4 regions of the Streptomyces sp. NPDC030021 genome follow, and region 1 is predicted to be linked to each of the others. Evidence: riboswitches for the same ligand, from Rfam matches in the RefSeq annotation. Region 1 holds a riboswitch; each other region holds the start of a gene.
The links. A riboswitch is a leader RNA that binds a small molecule or an ion and turns the genes downstream of it on or off. The one in region 1 is predicted to bind cobalamin.

Region 1 (4,385 bases):
GTGGATGTCCCAGACCCCGGGGCCGACCTCGCGCGGGTAGCCGGCGCCCGCCAGTTCACCGGCGACCTGCATGTGGGAACGGGCCGCCTCCAGGCTGATGACGTCGGCGTCGAGATCCTCGATGGCCTCCACGATGTCGCCGAACTCGGCGTAGCACATGTGCGTGTGGATCTGGGTGTCCGGGCGGACTCCGCCGGTGGTGAGCCGGAAGGACTCCGTGGCCCAGGCGAGGTAGGCGGCGTGGTCGGCGGCCCGCAGCGGGAGGGTCTCGCGCAGGGCGGGCTCGTCGACCTGGATGACCGGGGTGCCGGCCGCCTCCAGGTCGCCCACCTCGTCGCGCAGGGCGAGCGCCACCTGGCGGGCGGTGTCGCCGAGGGGCTGGTCGTCGCGGACGAAGGACCAGGCGAGCATGGTGACGGGGCCGGTCAGCATGCCCTTGACCGGCTTGGACGTCTGCGACTGGGCGTACGTGGTCCAGCGCACGGTCATCGGGTCGGGGCGGGAGATGTCACCGGCCAGGACGGGCGGGCGGACGTAGCGGGTGCCGTAGGACTGGACCCAGCCGTGCTGGGTGGCCAGGTACCCGGTGAGCTGCTCGGCGAAGTACTGGACCATGTCGTTGCGTTCGGGCTCGCCGTGCACGAGGACGTCGATGCCGGCCTTCTCCTGGAAGGCCAGGACCTCCCGGATCTCGGTCCGGATGCGGTCCTCGTAGCCGGCGGTGTCGATGCGCCCGGCCCGCAGGTCGGCGCGGGCCGTGCGCAGTTCGGTGGTCTGCGGGAACGATCCGATCGTGGTCGTCGGAAGCAGCGGGAGACCCAGGTGCGCCCGCTGGGCGGCGGCCCGCTCCGCGTACGGCCGGCCGCGCCGCCCGTCCGCGTCGGTGACGGCGGCGGTGCGGGCCCGGACCGCCGGATCGTGGGTGAGGGCGGAGCCGGCGCGGGAGGCCAGGTAGGCCCGGTTGGCGACGAGTTCGGCGGCGATGGCGTCCGTGCCGCGCGCCAGGCCCCGGGCGAGGGTGGCGACCTCCGCGGTCTTCTGGCGGGCGAAGGCGAGCCAGCGCCGGACCTGCGGGTCGATGTCCCGTTCGGCGGTGGCGTCCAGCGGCACGTGGAGCAGGGAGCAGGAGGTGGCCACGTCCACCCGGCCGGCGAGCCCCAGGAGGGTTCCGAGGGTGGCGAGGGACTTCTCGTAGTCGTTGATCCAGATGTTGCGGCCGCTCACGACACCGGCGACGAGGCGCTTGCCGGGCAGGCCCCCGACGGCGGCGAGGTCGTCGAGGTTCGCGGCCGCGGCCTCGGTGAAGTCCAGGGCGAGCCCTTCGACGGGTGCCTTGGCCAGCACGGGCAGGGCTTCGCCGAGCCGGTCGAAGTAGGAGGCGACGAGCAGCTTGGGCCGGTCGGTCAGGCCGCCGAGTTCCCGGTACGCGCGGGCGGTGGCGTTCAGCTCGGCCGGGGTGCGGTCCTGCACCAGGGCGGGCTCGTCCAGTTGCACCCACTCGGCTCCGGCGGCGCGCAGGTCGGCCAGGACCTGGGCGTAGACGGGCAGGAGCCGGTCGAGCAGGGCCAGCGGATCGAAGCCGGCGGCGACGCCGGGGGCGGGCTTGGCCAGCAGCAGGTAGGTGACGGGGCCGACCAGGACCGGGCGGGCGGTGTGGCCCAGCCGGAGCGCTTCCCCCAGCTGGGCGACCTGCTGGGTGGAGTCGGCGGTGAAGACGGTGTCGGAGCCGAGTTCCGGCACCAGGTAGTGGTAGTTGGTGTCGAACCACTTGGTCATCTCCAGCGGCGCCACGTCCTGCGTACCGCGCGCCATCGCGAAGTACCCGTCGAGCGGGTCGGCCGCGACGGCGGCGCGGTGCCGTTCGGGGACGGCACCGACCATCACGCTGGTGTCCAGCACGTGGTCGTAGTACGAGAAGTCACCGGTCGGCACCTCGGTGATGCCGGCGTCGGCCAGCTGCTGCCAGTTGGTGCGGCGCAGGTCGCGGGCGGTCTCCCGGAGGGCGTCGGCGGTGACGCGGCCCTTCCAGTAGCCCTCGACGGACTTCTTCAGTTCGCGGTTCTGGCCCTGGCGGGGGTAGCCGTACACGGTGGCCACGGTGGGCCGTCCTGCGGCGGCGGGGGTCGTGCGGGTCACGGAACTCTCCTTCGCGAGCGTTCTCCTGTGGACCCGGTGAGGGGCCGAGGGCGCGAAGGGATGACGAACCGGGCGGATCCCGACCGGGTACGGGTACGTGCAGCTGCACGCGTCCGCGGTCGTCCGCCTGACATGTCGCCGACCCGCCCACGAGGTCACCGGGATTTCCGTGCGCGATCGGTCGCGTACGGGCAACGGGCAGGTCTTCGGACTCGCGGGCACGTCTCGTCGTACGGATGCCGTACGAGACTCCTACTGGCCGTCGCTTCCCAGGCCCGTCCGGGCCCAGTGCGTATGACGGCGGTCGTTCCCGCTCACCGCTGCGGGGCAGTCCCGGATTCCCACCGGGTTCCCTCTTACGACGCATCCCGCCTGGCGGACGGGGCGAACCAGCTGCCCGGCCAGAGTAGTCGGCGTTCCCCGCCGGCGCGCGGAGTTGTCCGGCATCCGGATGGCGGGGTGAGACCCATGAGGGTCAAAATCCAGCCATTGAGTGAATTGCATCACTGAGGCGCGAGTTGTGTCCCTCTTGTCCGTTTACCGGATCGAACTGCCCGGTCAGCGCAGTACGTTGCAGCTCTCTGCATCGAGATCGCTCGATGACCACCGGAAGACCGAGGAAGTATGGGTTCCCCGATGAGCGCCCGGCCCAGGGCTGCCCTCGTCGTACGCGCCGCCCTGGTGTCCGTGCTGGCCTGGGGCGGCCTCACCGCGTGTGCCGCCGACGAGGAGAAGCTGCAGTACGCGACCGATTACGCGGGCCACGAACCGCTGGGCGTGGTCGGGTACCCCACCTCCGAGTCCCTCCGGATCACCCAGAAGCTGATCTGGCGGCTCGCCGACGGCAAGGCCGAGGAGGTGGAGGCGCTCGCCGCCGAGCCCGATGACGCGAAGGGGGACGTCGAGCGGACCGCCCGGAACTGGATCCGGGCCTTCCACGAGGGGGCCAAAGGGAAGGTGACCGCGGAGTTCTACGACGAGGGGTCCGTGCGGCAGCTCGTCGTCGTGTACTTCCACGACACGGGCCAGACCAAGTCGTTCGTGGTGCGCCTCACCGGCAGCACCGGAGAGAACGGCTGGCGCGTGTCCATGCGGGAGCCGGATCCGAAGCAGGCCTCGGCGGTCCCCGACTGGGTTCCCAGGACACCCGGGGGCCTCGGCTCGAAGACGACGCGATGACCCGGTCCGGCCGCCTCGTCGCCAGGTGAAAGGCGCCGTCCCGCGGATCACTCCGCCGGACGGCGCCCTCGTCTCTCCGGGAACGGATGCGGTCGGATCAGGACCGGTCCAGCAGCGTGGTCAGGACCTCGTGGAGGACCGCTGCCGGATCCGCCACCGCCTGCGCCGAGCGCCAGGCCACGAAACCGTCCGGGCGGACGAGGATCGCACCCTCCTCGGTCGTGCCGTGCACCTCGGTCCAGTCGCCGCCGTTCGCCGGGATCAGGTCGGCCTCCGGGCCGGTACCGATCGCGTACACGTCCAGGGGCAGGCCGAGCTCTTCGGCGACGGACCGCCCCGCGGCACGCCACGTCGTGCCCTCGGAGCACAGCAGGACGAAGGAACGCTCGTAGAGGTCCACGGTGGACTTCGGCTCCGGATCCCCCGGACCGCACAGCCACATGTGCGGTGCGCGGCTGCCCGGATCGCCGCAGAGCCGCATCCGGTCGGGTACGACGGGCCGGTCCGGGTCGGCTCCCAGCACCGCGCCCCGGTTGTAGCGGTAGCCCATGGCCACGGAGAGGACCCCGCCCTGCCGGCCGCCGCCACCGCCCGGCGCGGAGTCCGGCCCGGCCGCGGACGCGGCCCCGGAGGTGGACGCGGGCTCGGAGGCGGACCCGGGCTCGGGGTCGGGCTCGTACCCCGGGTGGCTGTGCTCCGCCGAACGCGCCGAGGCGCGCTCGCTCGTCGCCCGGGCCACCGGCAACCGCTCGGCCTCGTAGGTCTGCAGCAGCCCCGGCCCGGCCGAACCGTCCAGCACCGCGGCGAGCTTCCAGGCGATGTTGTGGGCGTCCTGGATGCCGGTGTTCGAGCCGAACGCCCCGGTGGGGGACATCTCGTGGGCGGAGTCACCGGCCAGGAAGACCCGGCCGACCGCGTACCGCTCGGCGACCCGCTCGGCGGCGTGCCACGGGGCCTTCCCGGTGACCTCGACGTCCAGGTCGGGGGCGCCGACGGCCCGGCGGATGTGCTCCACGCAGCGCTCGTCGGTGAAGTCCTCCAGCGTCTCCCCCCGGTCCGGGTGCCAGGGC
Region 2 (4,385 bases), on a different contig from region 1:
GCTCGCCGACGCCGCCGACGGCCGGGACGCGGCCACCGACAGTCCGCGCTCGCCCCACGAGGAGATCCGCGAGTTCTTCTACCGGCGGCAGAACTACCTCCACGACACCGATCTCGCCGCCGAGGGTCTCGCCGCCGAGATCGGCATCCACCCGGGGGACGTCATCCGCGCGCTGACCCGCCGGCTCTCCGACCGGCACGGGATCCGGACGGCCACGGACTCCGACCGACTGCACCACTACGACCCCGCCGCCCGGGTGCTGCACCTGTCGAACCGGCTCCGGCCGGGGCAGCAGGCGTTCCGGATGGCCACCCAGCTGGCGCTGATCGAGTACGGGGACGAGCTGGACCGGCTGGCCGCCGAGGACTTCCCGCCCGGCTCCCCTGTCCACGCCCTCGCGCGGATCGGCATCGCCAACCACTTCGCGGGCGCGCTCATCCTCCCGTACCGCGCCTTCCACGCGGCTGCTGAGGAGTTCCGCTACGACATCGAGCGGCTCACCGACCACTTCGGGATCGGCTACGAGACGGTCTGCCACCGGCTGAGCACCCTGCAGCGGCCCAGGCTGCGCGGGGTGCCCTTCTCCTTCGTCCGGGTGGACCGGGCCGGGAACATGTCCAAGCGGCAGTCGGCGACCGGATTCCACTTCTCCCGCGCGGGCGGCACCTGCCCGCTGTGGAACGTGTACGAGGCCTTCGCCGCGCCCGGCCGCATCCACGTCCAGGTGGCCGCCATGCCCGACGGGCAGCGGTACCTGTGGACCGCCCGGGCCGTCACCCGTCACCGCGGCGGCTGGGGCGAGCCCGGCAAGACCTTCGCGATCGGGCTCGGCTGCGAGATCCGGCACGCCTCGCGGCTCGTGTACGCCGACGGGCTGGACCTCGACAACACGGCGGCCGCCACCCCGATCGGCATGGGCTGCCGCCTCTGCGAACGCCTCGACTGCCCGCAGCGGGCCGTGCCGCCGCTCGGGCGGGCGCTGGCCGTGGACGAGAACAGCAGCACCTTCATCCCGTACCCAGTGACCAGGAACGCGGCCCCGGCGCGGGACTGAGCGGGCGTCAACCGCGGACTCGGGTCGCGGGCGGGGCGACGCGGCCGGATGGCGAAGGCGCGCGGCGGCGGCTCTGGACTTACTAGGACGTCCAACTATATGTTCGTGGCACAAGGTCCGCGGTGCAGGGAAGCCGGTGAGAAACCGGCACGGTCCCGCCACTGTGACCGGGGAGTGTGCTGCCATCAACACGCCACTGACGAGGCCTGTCGGGAAGGCGGGCGGCACGCGGGGATCCGGGAGTCAGGATACCGGCCGCGGATGTTCCGTGTTGTCCACGAGGATGGAGCAGACACGCATGGCACCGGTTTGTACCCACGACCCTGGTGATCCGGCGGAGCGCACACACACGTTCGCGCGCTCATAGGTCGTCTCTTTCGACCAGTCCCACGACCCTCCCCAGCGGCGCGCCCCATCGGGTGCGGTCCGCCGGTCGGCCGTGCCATCCCCGGATCCAACCTGACGAGAGCAGGCACCCATGGTCCGTGAACTCACCCATTTCATCGGCGGCAAGCACACCACCGGATCCTCCGGCCTCTTCACCGACGTGTACGAACCCAACACCGGTGCCGTCCAGGCCCGGGTACCGCTCGCGGGGCGGGCCGACACCGAGGCCGCCATCGCGAACGCCGAGGAGGCGCAGGCCGACTGGGGGCAGTGGAACCCGCAGCGCCGCTCGCGCGTACTGCTGCGCTTCCTCCAGCTGGTCGAGGGCGAACGGGACTCCCTCGCCCGGCTGTTGTCCTCCGAGCACGGCAAGACCGTCGCCGACGCCCACGGAGACCTGCAACGCGGCCTGGAGGTGGTCGAGTTCGCCGCCGGTGTCCCGCACCTGCTCAAGGGCGAGTTCACCGACAACGCGGGTACCGGGATCGACGTGCATTCCCTGCGCTCACCGCTGGGCGTGGTCGCCGGGATCACCCCCTTCAACTTCCCCGCGATGATCCCCCTGTGGCAGGCCGCACCCGCCCTGGCCTGCGGCAACTCCTTCATCCTGAAGCCCTCCGAGCGCGCCCCCTCCGTACCGCTGCGCCTCGCCGAGCTGTTCCTGGAGGCCGGTCTGCCGCCCGGCGTGCTCAATGTGGTCAACGGCGGCAAGGAGGCCGTCGACACCCTCCTCGAAGACCCGCGCGTGCAGGCCCTCGGCTTCGTCGGCTCCACTCCGATCGCCGCGCACATCTACGCCACCGCCGCGGCCCACGGCAAGCGCGCCCAGTGCTTCGGCGGCGCCAAGAACCACATGATCGTGATGCCCGACGCCGACCTCGACCAGGCCGTGGAGGCCCTCATCGGCGCCGGCTACGGCTCCGCGGGCGAGCGCTGCATGGCCATCGCCGTCGCCGTACCCGTCGGCGAGGAGACCGCGAACGCCCTCGTGGCCAAGTTGACGGAGCGCATCGCCACCCTGCACGTGGGCCGCTCCGACGACCCCGAGGCCGACTTCGGGCCGCTGGTCAGCCAGGACGCGCTCGACCGGGTGAACCGCTACGTCGGCATCGGAGCCACCGAGGGCGCCGAACTCGTCGTGGACGGGCGCGGGTTCACCCTGCCCGGGCACGAGGACGGCTTCTTCGCCGGAGCGACCCTCTTCGACCGCGTGACCCCGCAGATGCGGATCTACCGCGAGGAGATCTTCGGCCCGGTGCTGTCCGTCGTACGGGCCGCCGACTACGAGGAGGCCCTGCGCCTGCCCACCGAGCACCCGTACGGCAACGGCGTCGCGATCTTCACCCGTGACGGGGACACGGCGCGCGACTTCACCCGCCGGGTGGGCGCCGGCATGGTCGGCGTCAACGTGCCGATCCCCGTCCCAGTGGCGTACCACACCTTCGGCGGCTGGAAGCGGTCCGGCTTCGGCGACCTGAACCAGCACGGCCCCGACTCGTTCCGCTTCTACACCCGTACCAAGACCGTCACCTCGCGCTGGCCCTCCGGGGCCAAGGAGGGCGCGAGCTTCACCATCCCGACGATGGGATGAGCCCGGTGACCCTCACCCTCAGCCCCGATCAGCTCGCCCTCGCCGAGGTCACCCTCGACTTCGCCCAGGAGCAGCTCGGCCCGTACGCCGTCACCTGGGACCAGGACAAGCACTTCCCGCTGGACGTGATCCGCAAGGCGGCGGACCTCGGGCTCGGCGGCGTCTACGTCCGCGAGGAGCACGGCGGTTCCGGGCTCAGCCGCAGCGACGGCGTCCTCGTCTTCGAGACCCTCGCCACCGGTTGCCCCTCCATCGCCGGGTACCTCTCCATCCACAACATGGTCGCCTGGATGGTCGACCGGTACGGGGACGCGGACCAGTGGGCCCGCTGGCTCCCCGACCTGTGCTCCGCCCGGTCGCTGGGCAGCTATTGTCTGACCGAACCCGGCGCCGGCTCCGACGCGGCCAGGCTGCGCACCCGGGCCGAGCGCACGGACGACGGCTATGTGCTGACCGGTGTCAAGCAGTTCATCTCCGGCGCCGGCACCTCCGAGGTCTACATCGTCATGGCGCGCACCGGCGGCGAGGGCGCGGGCGGCGTCTCCGCGTTCGTCGTCGAACGCGCGGACGCCGGGGTCTCCTTCGGCCCGGACGAGCGCAAGATGGGCTGGAACGCCCAGCCCACCCGCCAGGTGATCCTCGACGGGGTCCGCGTCCCCGCCGACCGGCGTCTCGGCGCCGAGGGCGACGGCTTCCGCATCGCCATGAACGGCCTCAACGGCGGCCGCCTCGGCATCGCCGCCTGCTCGCTGGGCGGTGCGCAGAGCGCGCTGGACCGCAGCCTCGCGTACCTGGCCGACCGGGAGGCGTTCGGGGCCCGGCTGCTGGACGCCCAGGCCCTGCAGTTCCGGCTCGCGGACATGGCCACCGAGCTGGCCGCGGCCCGCGCCCTGGTCCGCCAGGCCGCCGACGCGCTGGACCGGGGCGACCCCCTGGCCCCGCAGCTGTGCGCGATGGCCAAGCGGTTCGCCACCGACACCGGCTACGCGGTCGCCGACCGGGCCCTCCAACTCCACGGAGGTTACGGCTACTTGAGCGAGTACGGCATCGAGAAGATCGTCCGCGACCTTCGGGTCCACCAGATCCTGGAAGGCACCAACGAGGTCATGCGCATCATCGTCGCCCGCGGGCTCACGGAGGCCCTGCGATGAACCACGGATCCCCCGGGGCCCACGACCAGGACCACGGCCAGGACCAGGACCACGTGCTCCTGCGGACCGAGGGCCACACCGCCTACATCACCCTCAACCGCCCCAAGGCCCTCAACGCCCTCACCCACGCCATGGTGCTGCGCATCGACGGGGCGCTCGCCGACTGGCAGCACGACCCGGACGTCGCGGCCGTCGTCATCGA
Region 3 (4,385 bases), on a different contig from region 1:
CGCGGCGAGCGGCGACGGACCGGTCTTCGCCGGGTCGATGTTCCCCTTCGTCTTCATCACCATCGCCTGTGGCGCGCTCTCCGGCTTCCACGCCCTGGTCTCCTCGGGAACCACCCCGAAGATGATCCAGAAGGAGACCCAGGTCCGCATGATCGGCTACGGCGCCATGCTGACCGAGTCCTTCGTCGCCGTCATGGCGATCATCGCGGCCTGCATCATCGAGCCCGGGCTCTTCTTCGCGGTCAACTCCCCCGGCGGGGTCATCGGCACCACGGTCGAATCCGCCTCCCAGGCGGTGACCAACTTCGGCTTCGCCATCTCCCCCGAGGCGCTCGCCCAGGCCGCGAAGGACGTCGAGGAAGCCAGTCTGCTCTCGCGCACGGGTGGCGCGCCGACCTTCGCACTCGGAATGTCGGAGATCTTCTCCGCCGTGGTCGGCGGCGCCGGCATGAAGGCCTTCTGGTATCACTTCGCCATCATGTTCGAGGCGCTCTTCATCCTGACGACGCTCGACGCGGGCACCCGCGTGGGCCGGTTCATGCTCCAGGACACCCTCGGCAACGTGCACAAGTCCTTCAAGGACGTCAGCTGGAAGCCCGGCGTGTGGTTCGCGAGCGCGATCGTCGTCGGCGGCTGGGGCTACTTCCTGTGGGTCGGCATCAAGGACCCGCTCGGCGGGATCAACCAGCTCTTCCCGCTCTTCGGCATCGCCAACCAGCTGCTCGCCGCGGTCGCACTGGCCGTCTGCACCACGCTGCTGATCAAGTCCGGCCGGCTCAAGTGGGCCTGGGTGACGGGCGTTCCGCTGGTCTGGGACGCCACGGTGACCCTCACCGCGAGCTACCAGAAGATCTTCTCCGAGGACGTGAAGGTCGGCTTCTTCGCCCAGCGCGACAAGTACCAGGCCGGCATCGACGCCGACAAGGTCCTGCCGCCCGCCAAGAACATGGACGACATGCACACCGTGGTCACCAACGCCACAGTCGACGGCGTCCTGTGCGCCCTCTTCGCGGTCCTGATCATCGTGGTCCTCGCGGACGCGGCCCGGACCTGCCTCAAGGCCGTCCGCGACCCGGGGTCGGCGACCCTCTCCGAGACCCCGTGGACCGAGTCGAAGATCGTCGCTCCGGCCGGACTGATCGCGACCGCCGAGGAGCGGGCGGAGCTCGCCGCGGCGGGCCCGGACGCGGGCGGCGGACACGTCAAGGAGCCGGTGGCGTGAGCACCGTACGGAGCGTGCTGGCCAGGGCCCGGTTCTACGTACGGGAGTTCTCGGGGGAGGCCGCGTACGACCGCTACGTGGCCCACGCCCGCTCCCACGACCCGGACGCGGAGGTCCTGACCCGCCGCGCCTTCGAACGCGCCCGTACGGACGCCCGCGAGGCGGACCCCCGCGAGGGCTTCCGCTGCTGCTGAGCCCCGCCCCGCACACCGAAGGCCCCGCCGCTCCCCGCGGCGGGGCCTTCGTACGGTCGGCGCCCGCCCGTCGGCACCCGTCCTGCACACTCGACCGCATGGACATGGTGATCAGGGCGGTGCTGCCCGCCGAGTACGCGGAGCTGGGTGAGATCACGGCGCAGGCCTACCTCGCCGACGGGCATCTGGACTTCAACGAGGACGACCACTACCTGAACGTGCTGCGCGACGTGGCCGGCCGGGCCGCCCAGGCCGAGGTGCTCGTCGCCGAGCGGGACGGGCGGGTGCTGGGCGGTGTGACCTTCGCCGCTCCGGGCAGTCCGCTCGCCGACATCGCGGCCCCCGACGAGGCGGAGTTCCGGATGCTCGCGGTGGCCCACGAGGCGCGCGGCCAGGGCGCCGGCGAGGCTCTGGTGCGCGCCTGCGTCGAGCGGGCGCGGGCCCTGGAGGGCGTGACGGGCCTGGTTCTCTCCACCCAGCGCAGCATGGCCGGCGCCCACCGGATCTACGCGCGCCTGGGCTTCGTACGCACTCCGGAGCGGGACTGGGCGCCGATCGAGGGCCTGACACTCCTCACTTACCGGCTCAAGCTGTAGCCACGCCGACACTACATGTGGGGGTTACCGCACAGGGCCGCCCCCACATGTATGCTCATGCCTGCTGTCGCTGCAGGGGAATCCGGTGCGAATCCGGAACTGTCCCGCAACGGTATGAAGTGTCCGGCTACCGGACGCCAAGTCCGATGACCTGCCGACAGCGCGCCCGGCTCGACCGAACCGGGTGCCGATTCGTCCGGGCCTCGCGGTTGGGCCGGTGGACGCCATGCGGGGTACGCGTTCTCGTCGCGCCCGCATGCGCCCGCTCGCGCCCCGCTCCGCCGATGACCGGGCCGAGCGAGGGAGAGCTCCCGCCGTGACCATCGCGCCTTCCGCACCGCGCGCCGAGTCCACTTCTGGCGACAACACCGAGGGCCCGGGGGCCACGCTGCTGCGTACCCTCACCGAACTTACGGCGGACCTCCCCGACACCGACCCCGGCCGGGTCGCGGCCTCCGCGCTGCGCGGCCGCAGCTCCGCCGCCGACGACGCCGAACTGCGCGGGCTGGCCACGGAGGCCGCCGCCGGTCTGATCTCCGAGGACCCGGCCTACTCCCGGCTCGCCGCCCGCCTGCTGACGCTGGCCGTGCGCGACGAGGCCGCGAGCCAGGGCTCCACGTCCTTCTCGGCCTCCGTCGAGGTCGGCCACCGCGAGGGCCTCATCGCCGACCGCACGGCCGAGTTCGTCCGCACCCACGCGGGCCGGCTCGACTCGCTCGTCGAACTGACCCTCGCCGAGGGCGCCGACGACCGCTTCGGCTTCTTCGGCCTGCGCACCCTGCACAGCCGCTACCTGCTGCGCCACCCGATCACCCGTCAGGTCATCGAGACCCCGCAGTACTTCATGCTGCGCGTGGCCTGCGGTCTGGCCGCCGACGACAGCGTCCAGGCCGTGGAGGAAGTGGCCTCGCTGTACCGGCTGATGAGCCGCCTGGACTACCTGCCGTCCTCCCCCACGCTCTTCAACTCCGGTACCCGGCACCCGCAGATGTCCTCCTGCTACCTGCTGGACTCCCCGCTGGACGAGCTCGACTCGATCTACGACCGCTACCACCAGGTCGCCCGCCTCTCCAAGCACGCCGGCGGCATCGGCCTCTCGTACTCCCGTATCCGCGCCCGCGGTTCGCTGATCCGTGGCACCAACGGCCACTCCAACGGCATCGTGCCGTTCCTGAAGACCCTCGACGCCTCCGTCGCCGCCGTGAACCAGGGTGGCCGCCGCAAGGGCGCCGCCGCCGTCTACCTGGAGACCTGGCACGCGGACATCGAGGAGTTCCTGGAGCTCCGCGACAACACCGGTGAGGACCAGCGCCGTACGCACAACCTGAACCTCGCCCACTGGGTGCCGGACGAGTTCATGCGCCGCGTGAACGCCGACGCCGACTGGTCGCTGTTCTCCCCGGCCGACGTGCCCGAGCTGGTCGACCTGTGGGGCGACGCGTTCGACGCCGCCTACCGCAAGGCCGAGGCGGACGGCCTGGCCCGCAAGACCATGCCCGCCCGCGACCTGTACGGCCGGATGATGCGCACCCTCGCGCAGACCGGCCAGGGCTGGATGACCTTCAAGGACGCCTCCAACCGCACGGCGAACCAGACCGCCGAGCCGGGCACGGTCGTGCACTCCTCGAACCTGTGCACCGAGATCATCGAGGTCACCAACGACGGCGAGACGGCCGTCTGCAACCTCGGCTCGGTCAACCTGGGCGCCTTCGTCGTGGACGGCGAGATCGACTGGGAGCGGATCGACGAGACCGTCCGCACCGCCGTCACCTTCCTCGACCGCGTGGTGGACATCAACTTCTACCCGACCGAGCAGGCCGGCCGCTCCAACGCCCGCTGGCGCCCGGTGGGTCTGGGCGCGATGGGCCTCCAGGACGTCTTCTTCAAGCTGAAGCTGCCCTTCGACTCCCCCGAGGCGAAGGCTCTGTCCACCAAGCTCTCCGAGCGCATCATGCTGGCCGCGTACGAGGCCTCCTGCGACCTCGCCGAGCGCAGCGGCCCGCTGCCGGCCTGGGAGCAGACCCGTACCGCCCGTGGTGTCCTGCACCCGGACCACTACGACGTCGAGCTGAACTGGCCGGAGCGCTGGGACGCGCTGCGCACCCGCGTCGCCGAGACCGGCATGCGCAACTCCCTGCTCCTCGCCATCGCCCCGACCGCCACGATCGCCTCGATCGCCGGCGTGTACGAGTGCATCGAGCCGCAGGTGTCCAACCTCTTCAAGCGCGAGACGCTCAGCGGTGAGTTCCTCCAGGTGAACGGCTACCTGGTGGAGGAGCTGAAGCAGCTCGGCGTGTGGGACGCCCAGACCCGCGAGGCGCTGCGCGACTCCTCCGGGTCGGTCCAGGGGTTCAGCTGGATCCCGGCCGAGGT
Region 4 (4,385 bases), on a different contig from region 1:
GCGGCCCGTCGCAGCAGCGCGTCCGCGAGCCCGCGTTCCCGCAGCCACTGAAGGGCCTTCACCGTGCCCCGGGTGCCGGGTACGACGACCAGGTCCGCGTCGGCCAGTTCCTCGGCCCGGTCCACGAACCGCACCACGACCCCCGGCTCCGCCGCGAGCGCGTCGACGTCCGTGAAGTTCGACATCAGCGGCACCGCGCACACGGCGACCCGCAGCACGTCCTCGCCCACCGGCGGAGCGACCACGGACTCGCGTACCGCCCCGCGCAGGGAGACCCGCAGGCCGTCCTCCTCGTCGATGCCCAGGCCGTGCTGGAACGGCAGCACCCCGTACGTGGCACGGCCCGTCAGGCCGCGGAGCATCTCCATGCCCGGCTCCAGCAGCGACACGTCGCCGCGGAACTTGTTGACCATGTATCCCGCGATCAGGGACTGGTCCTCGGGGGAGAGCAGCGCCGTCGTCCCGAAGAAGGACGCGAAGACCCCGCCGCGGTCGATGTCCCCGACCACGACCACCGGGAACCGCGCGGCCCGCGCGATCCCCATGTTCACGATGTCGGTCCGGCGCAGGTTGATCTCGGCCGGACTCCCCGCCCCCTCGCAGATCACGGCGTCATACGTGCCCCGCAGCTGCTCCAGGCAGTCCGTGACGATGCCGAGCAACTGCTCCTGGCGCCCGCCGTGCAGCGCCTTTCCGGGGGACGACCCCCCAGATCCCCCGAAGAACCCGCGGGCGCTCATCTCGCCCACCGGCTTGCCCAGCAGCACCACCTGGCTGCTGCGGTCACTGCCCGGCTTGAGCAGCACCGGGTTCATCAGCGCGGTCGGCTCCACGCGGGCCGCCTGGGCCTGCATCGCCTGGGCGCGCCCGATCTCGGCGCCCTCCAGCGTCACGAAGGAGTTCAGCGACATGTTCTGCGCCTTGAACGGCGCGACCTTCACACCCTGCCGGGCCAGCCAGCGGCAGATGCCCGCCGTGACCACGCTCTTGCCCGCGTCCGAGGTGGTGCCCGCGACCAGCAGACCGCCGCCGCGCTTCGCGCCGCTCATCCGCGCCGTCCTCTCCGTGCCGTTCGGGAGACCAGCAGCCGGGCGGCCACGCAGGCGCCCAGGGCCAGCCAGGTCACCTGCCGCGACAGCCGTACCGCCCGCTCGATGTCCGCGACCTCCACCGGCCGCCCGGCCCCGCCGTTCAGCACGGCCCGGTGCTCGACCCGGCCGCCGTACGCGAGGGTTCCGCCCAGTCTGACGCCCAGCGCCCCGGCGAAGGAGGCCTCGACGGGTCCGGCGTTCGGGCTCGGGTGCGCGGCGGCGTCCGCACGCCAGGCCCGTACGGCGCCCCGCCGGTCGGGGCCGGCCAGCACGGCGGCGACCGCCGTCAGCCGGGCCCCCGGCCAGCCGGCCAGGTCGTCGAGCCGGGCGGAGGCCCAGCCGTAGTGCAGGTAGCGGGGGGACTTGTGGCCGACCATCGCGTCCAGGGTGTTCACGGCGCGGAAGGCCAGCAGTCCGGGGACTCCGGCGACGGCGCCCCACACGAGGGCCCCGACCACCGCGTCGGAGGTGTTCTCGGCGACGGATTCCACGACGGCGCGGGCCATCTGCTGCCCGTCCAGGGCCTGCGGGTCGCGTCCGCACAGGTGGGGCAGCCGCTCCCGGGCCACCTCGATGTCCCCGGCGGCGAGCGCGCCGCCGATGGCGCGGGCCTCACGGCCCAGGGAGGTACCGCCCACGACGGCCCAGGTGGCGGCGGCCGTCAGGGCGATACGGGCGACTGCGGGCCGGGAGCGCACGGCTCGGGCGCCCAGCGCTCCGACGGCGGCCGCGCCCCCGGCGCACACCAGGGTGTGCAGGAGGCCCCGGGCGCGGTCGTCGCGCCACAGGGAGCGTTCGACGGCGGCGGCGGCCCGTCCGAAGGCGGCCACGGGGTGCCCTCGGCGCGGATCCCCGAGGATCCGGTCGCCGATCAGGCCCGCCGTGGCGCCGTACGCGAAGACGCGATCGGCACGCATGGTGACAGGTATGTCCTCACTCAGGGTCCGCGCCCTGGTTCGACGTGTCCGGCGGCGAGAGTTCCTGGCTCCCGGGACGCACGCGCGGCGTGCGGTTCCGGTGACAGTGGCGGGACCGCGCCGGATTCGCACCGGACTTCCTCTCCATGCCGCCGTATTGGCTCCGGCAGTCCACCACGCACGCCGAAGGCCCGTCAACTCGCCGTTGACCTGCGGCGCGGCAGGGGCGCGGCAGGGGGCGAGGGATGCGAAAGGCTCCCTCCGGGACAAACCCGGAGGGAGCCTTCACGCCTGGTCGGCCGCAGGGCGGCGGATCAGGCGACGATCAGGTAGATCCCGTAGCCCACGGCCGCGGCGATGACCGCGAAGCAGGCGTACGCGCCGCTGCGGGCGAGGGTGGCGGTGCCACCCTGCTCGGTGGCGGTCTCGTGCTTGGACAGGCCCACCAGGCCCAGGGTGAAGAGGGCCACGAGGGCGACGGTGGCGAAGAGGCTGACCCCGAAGACGGAGCCGAGCGCTTCCCAGTCGATCTTCATACTGCCGTTTCCTCTTGTGTCTCTGTCTCGGTCAGACCGCGGCGGCCGGAGCCGCCGGGGTCTGCGTCGCGGCCGGGATGGTGGCCTTGAGGTCTTCGTCCGTGACCGCGGCGGTGGTGCCGGCGGCGGCGACGGTCGGCGGGACGGTGACCGCGGCGATCGCCGTGGTGACGACACCCGGCTCCTCGGCGCGGGCCGGCTCCACCTCGTTGACGTTGTTGTGGTCGACGACCTGGCGGCGCGAGATGAACCAGATGGCCAGGCAGGAGCCGATCAGGAAGAGCGTGACCGCGGCGATGCCGACGTCACCGATGCGCATGACCAGCTCGGCACCGGCCGAGACCAGCGCGGCGGCCGGCAGGGTCAGGCCCCAGGCGATGAACATGCGGGTCGCGGTGGACCAGCGGACCACACCGCCCTTGCGGCCCAGGCCCGCACCCATGACCGCACCGGAGCACGAGTGGGTGGTGGAGAGCGAGAAGCCCAGGTTCGAGGAGGCGAGGATGACGGACGCGGCCGAGGTCTGGGCGGCGAAGCCCTGCTGCGGGTGCAGGTCGGTCAGGCCGCTGCCCATGGTGCGGATGATGCGCCAGCCGCCCAGGTAGGTGCCCATCGCGATGGCCATGCCGGCGGAGACGATGACCCAGACCGGCGGGTTCGCGTCGGGCGCGATCGCGCCGCCGGCGATGAGGGCCAGGGTGATGATGCCCATCGTCTTCTGCGCGTCGTTGGTGCCGTGCGCGAGGGAGACGAGACCGGCCGAGGCGATCTGACCGGCGCGGTAACCCTTGGCGGAGGTCTTCTCGCCGACCTTGTCGCCCAGCTTGTAGGTGAGCTTGGCGGCCAGGTACGCGGCGATGCCGGCCACCAGCGGGGCGGCGATCGCGGGGATGAGGACCTTGGTGACGACGACGCTGCCGTTGACCGCGCCGATGCCGGCGGAGGCGACCGCGGCACCGATCAGGCCGCCCATCAGGGCGTGCGAGGAGCTGGAGGGGAGACCGACCAGCCAGGTGACGAGGTTCCAGAGGATCGCTCCGACCAGGGCGGCGAAGATCACCTCTGGCTGGATGCCCTCCTCGTTGACCAGTCCCTTGGAGATCGTCTTGGCGACCTCCACGGACATGAACGCGCCGACGAGGTTGAGCACGGCGGACATGGCCACCGCCGTCTTGGGCTTGAGGGCGCCGGTCGAGATGGTGGTAGCCATCGCGTTGGCTGTGTCGTGGAAACCGTTCGTGAAGTCGAACACGAGAGCGGTGATGATCACGATCCCGAGGAGAAGCGTTATGTGCTCCATTTACCCAGGCTTCTGTTTGACGTCAGTGGCTCGGCGACCGTAGGCAACCTGGGTGAACGGAAGATGAACTGACTTGGGCGGAGCGGTGTACTGGCACGGGGTGCGATCGGGCCATTCGTCCTGATTCTGGCGTAGATAACACTATTAATGCACGTCAAAGCCGGGTGAATGAACCCCTCCACAGGGGGTTCGCCGCGCATGCGATCCCGCCCCCCGGGCCTCGAATGAGACCTAGATCACTCCTTCCGCGCTCGCCGTGGAGGGATCTCCTCCGGTGGCCCGCACGAGGCCCCGACCCGACACTGGAGCAGTGCGTACCGCGACAGCGACGGCTGCGGCCGTCACGACGACCCTCCTCGGTGCCGGCGCGGCCGCCGTCGCCGTCGCCCGGCACGCCGCCGACGCGGCCCTGCGGTCCGAACCGGGCCGCCCGCTCCCCGGCGGACCGAAGCTCAGCGTCCACTCCGCCGCCGACGGCCGGATCACGCTGACCCGTTCGCTCGCCTCCCTGCGCCCCGGCACGTACGGCCTGGTCGCACCC

Region 2: linked by a shared signal. The riboswitch ahead of ACZ4YL_RS10340 (CoA-acylating methylmalonate-semialdehyde dehydrogenase) and the one ahead of metE (5-methyltetrahydropteroyltriglutamate--homocysteine S-methyltransferase) in region 1 are both predicted to bind cobalamin.
Region 3: linked by a shared signal. The riboswitch ahead of ACZ4YL_RS06350 (ribonucleoside-diphosphate reductase subunit alpha) and the one ahead of metE (5-methyltetrahydropteroyltriglutamate--homocysteine S-methyltransferase) in region 1 are both predicted to bind cobalamin.
Region 4: linked by a shared signal. The riboswitch ahead of ACZ4YL_RS15570 (cobalamin biosynthesis protein) and the one ahead of metE (5-methyltetrahydropteroyltriglutamate--homocysteine S-methyltransferase) in region 1 are both predicted to bind cobalamin.

What each region holds. Positions count from the first base shown of each region.
Region 1 covers NZ_JBVIAH010000015.1:47,124-51,508, forward strand. Annotated here, with positions in the region: gene metE (5-methyltetrahydropteroyltriglutamate--homocysteine S-methyltransferase) at 1-2,136, opposite strand, end outside; cobalamin riboswitch at 2,317-2,545, opposite strand; gene ACZ4YL_RS27100 (hypothetical protein) at 2,761-3,315, shown strand; gene ACZ4YL_RS27105 (FAD-dependent oxidoreductase) at 3,413-4,385, opposite strand, start outside.
Region 2 covers NZ_JBVIAH010000004.1:313,882-318,266, forward strand. Annotated here, with positions in the region: gene ACZ4YL_RS10335 (short-chain fatty acyl-CoA regulator family protein) at 1-1,054, shown strand, start outside; cobalamin riboswitch at 1,158-1,328, shown strand; gene ACZ4YL_RS10340 (CoA-acylating methylmalonate-semialdehyde dehydrogenase) at 1,533-3,032, shown strand; gene ACZ4YL_RS10345 (acyl-CoA dehydrogenase family protein) at 3,029-4,183, shown strand; gene ACZ4YL_RS10350 (enoyl-CoA hydratase/isomerase family protein) at 4,180-4,385, shown strand, end outside.
Region 3 covers NZ_JBVIAH010000003.1:63,601-67,985, reverse strand. Annotated here, with positions in the region: gene ACZ4YL_RS06365 (carbon starvation CstA family protein) at 1-1,222, shown strand, start outside; gene ACZ4YL_RS06360 (CstA-like transporter-associated (seleno)protein) at 1,219-1,416, shown strand; gene ACZ4YL_RS06355 (GNAT family N-acetyltransferase) at 1,515-2,012, shown strand; cobalamin riboswitch at 2,064-2,185, shown strand; gene ACZ4YL_RS06350 (ribonucleoside-diphosphate reductase subunit alpha) at 2,329-4,385, shown strand, end outside.
Region 4 covers NZ_JBVIAH010000007.1:61,036-65,420, reverse strand. Annotated here, with positions in the region: partial or broken gene ACZ4YL_RS15575 (cobyric acid synthase) at 1-1,049, opposite strand, end outside; gene ACZ4YL_RS15570 (cobalamin biosynthesis protein) at 1,046-2,008, opposite strand; cobalamin riboswitch at 2,045-2,199, opposite strand; gene ACZ4YL_RS15565 (hypothetical protein) at 2,323-2,544, opposite strand; gene ACZ4YL_RS15560 (inorganic phosphate transporter) at 2,576-3,844, opposite strand; gene ACZ4YL_RS15555 (alpha/beta hydrolase family protein) at 4,155-4,385, shown strand, end outside.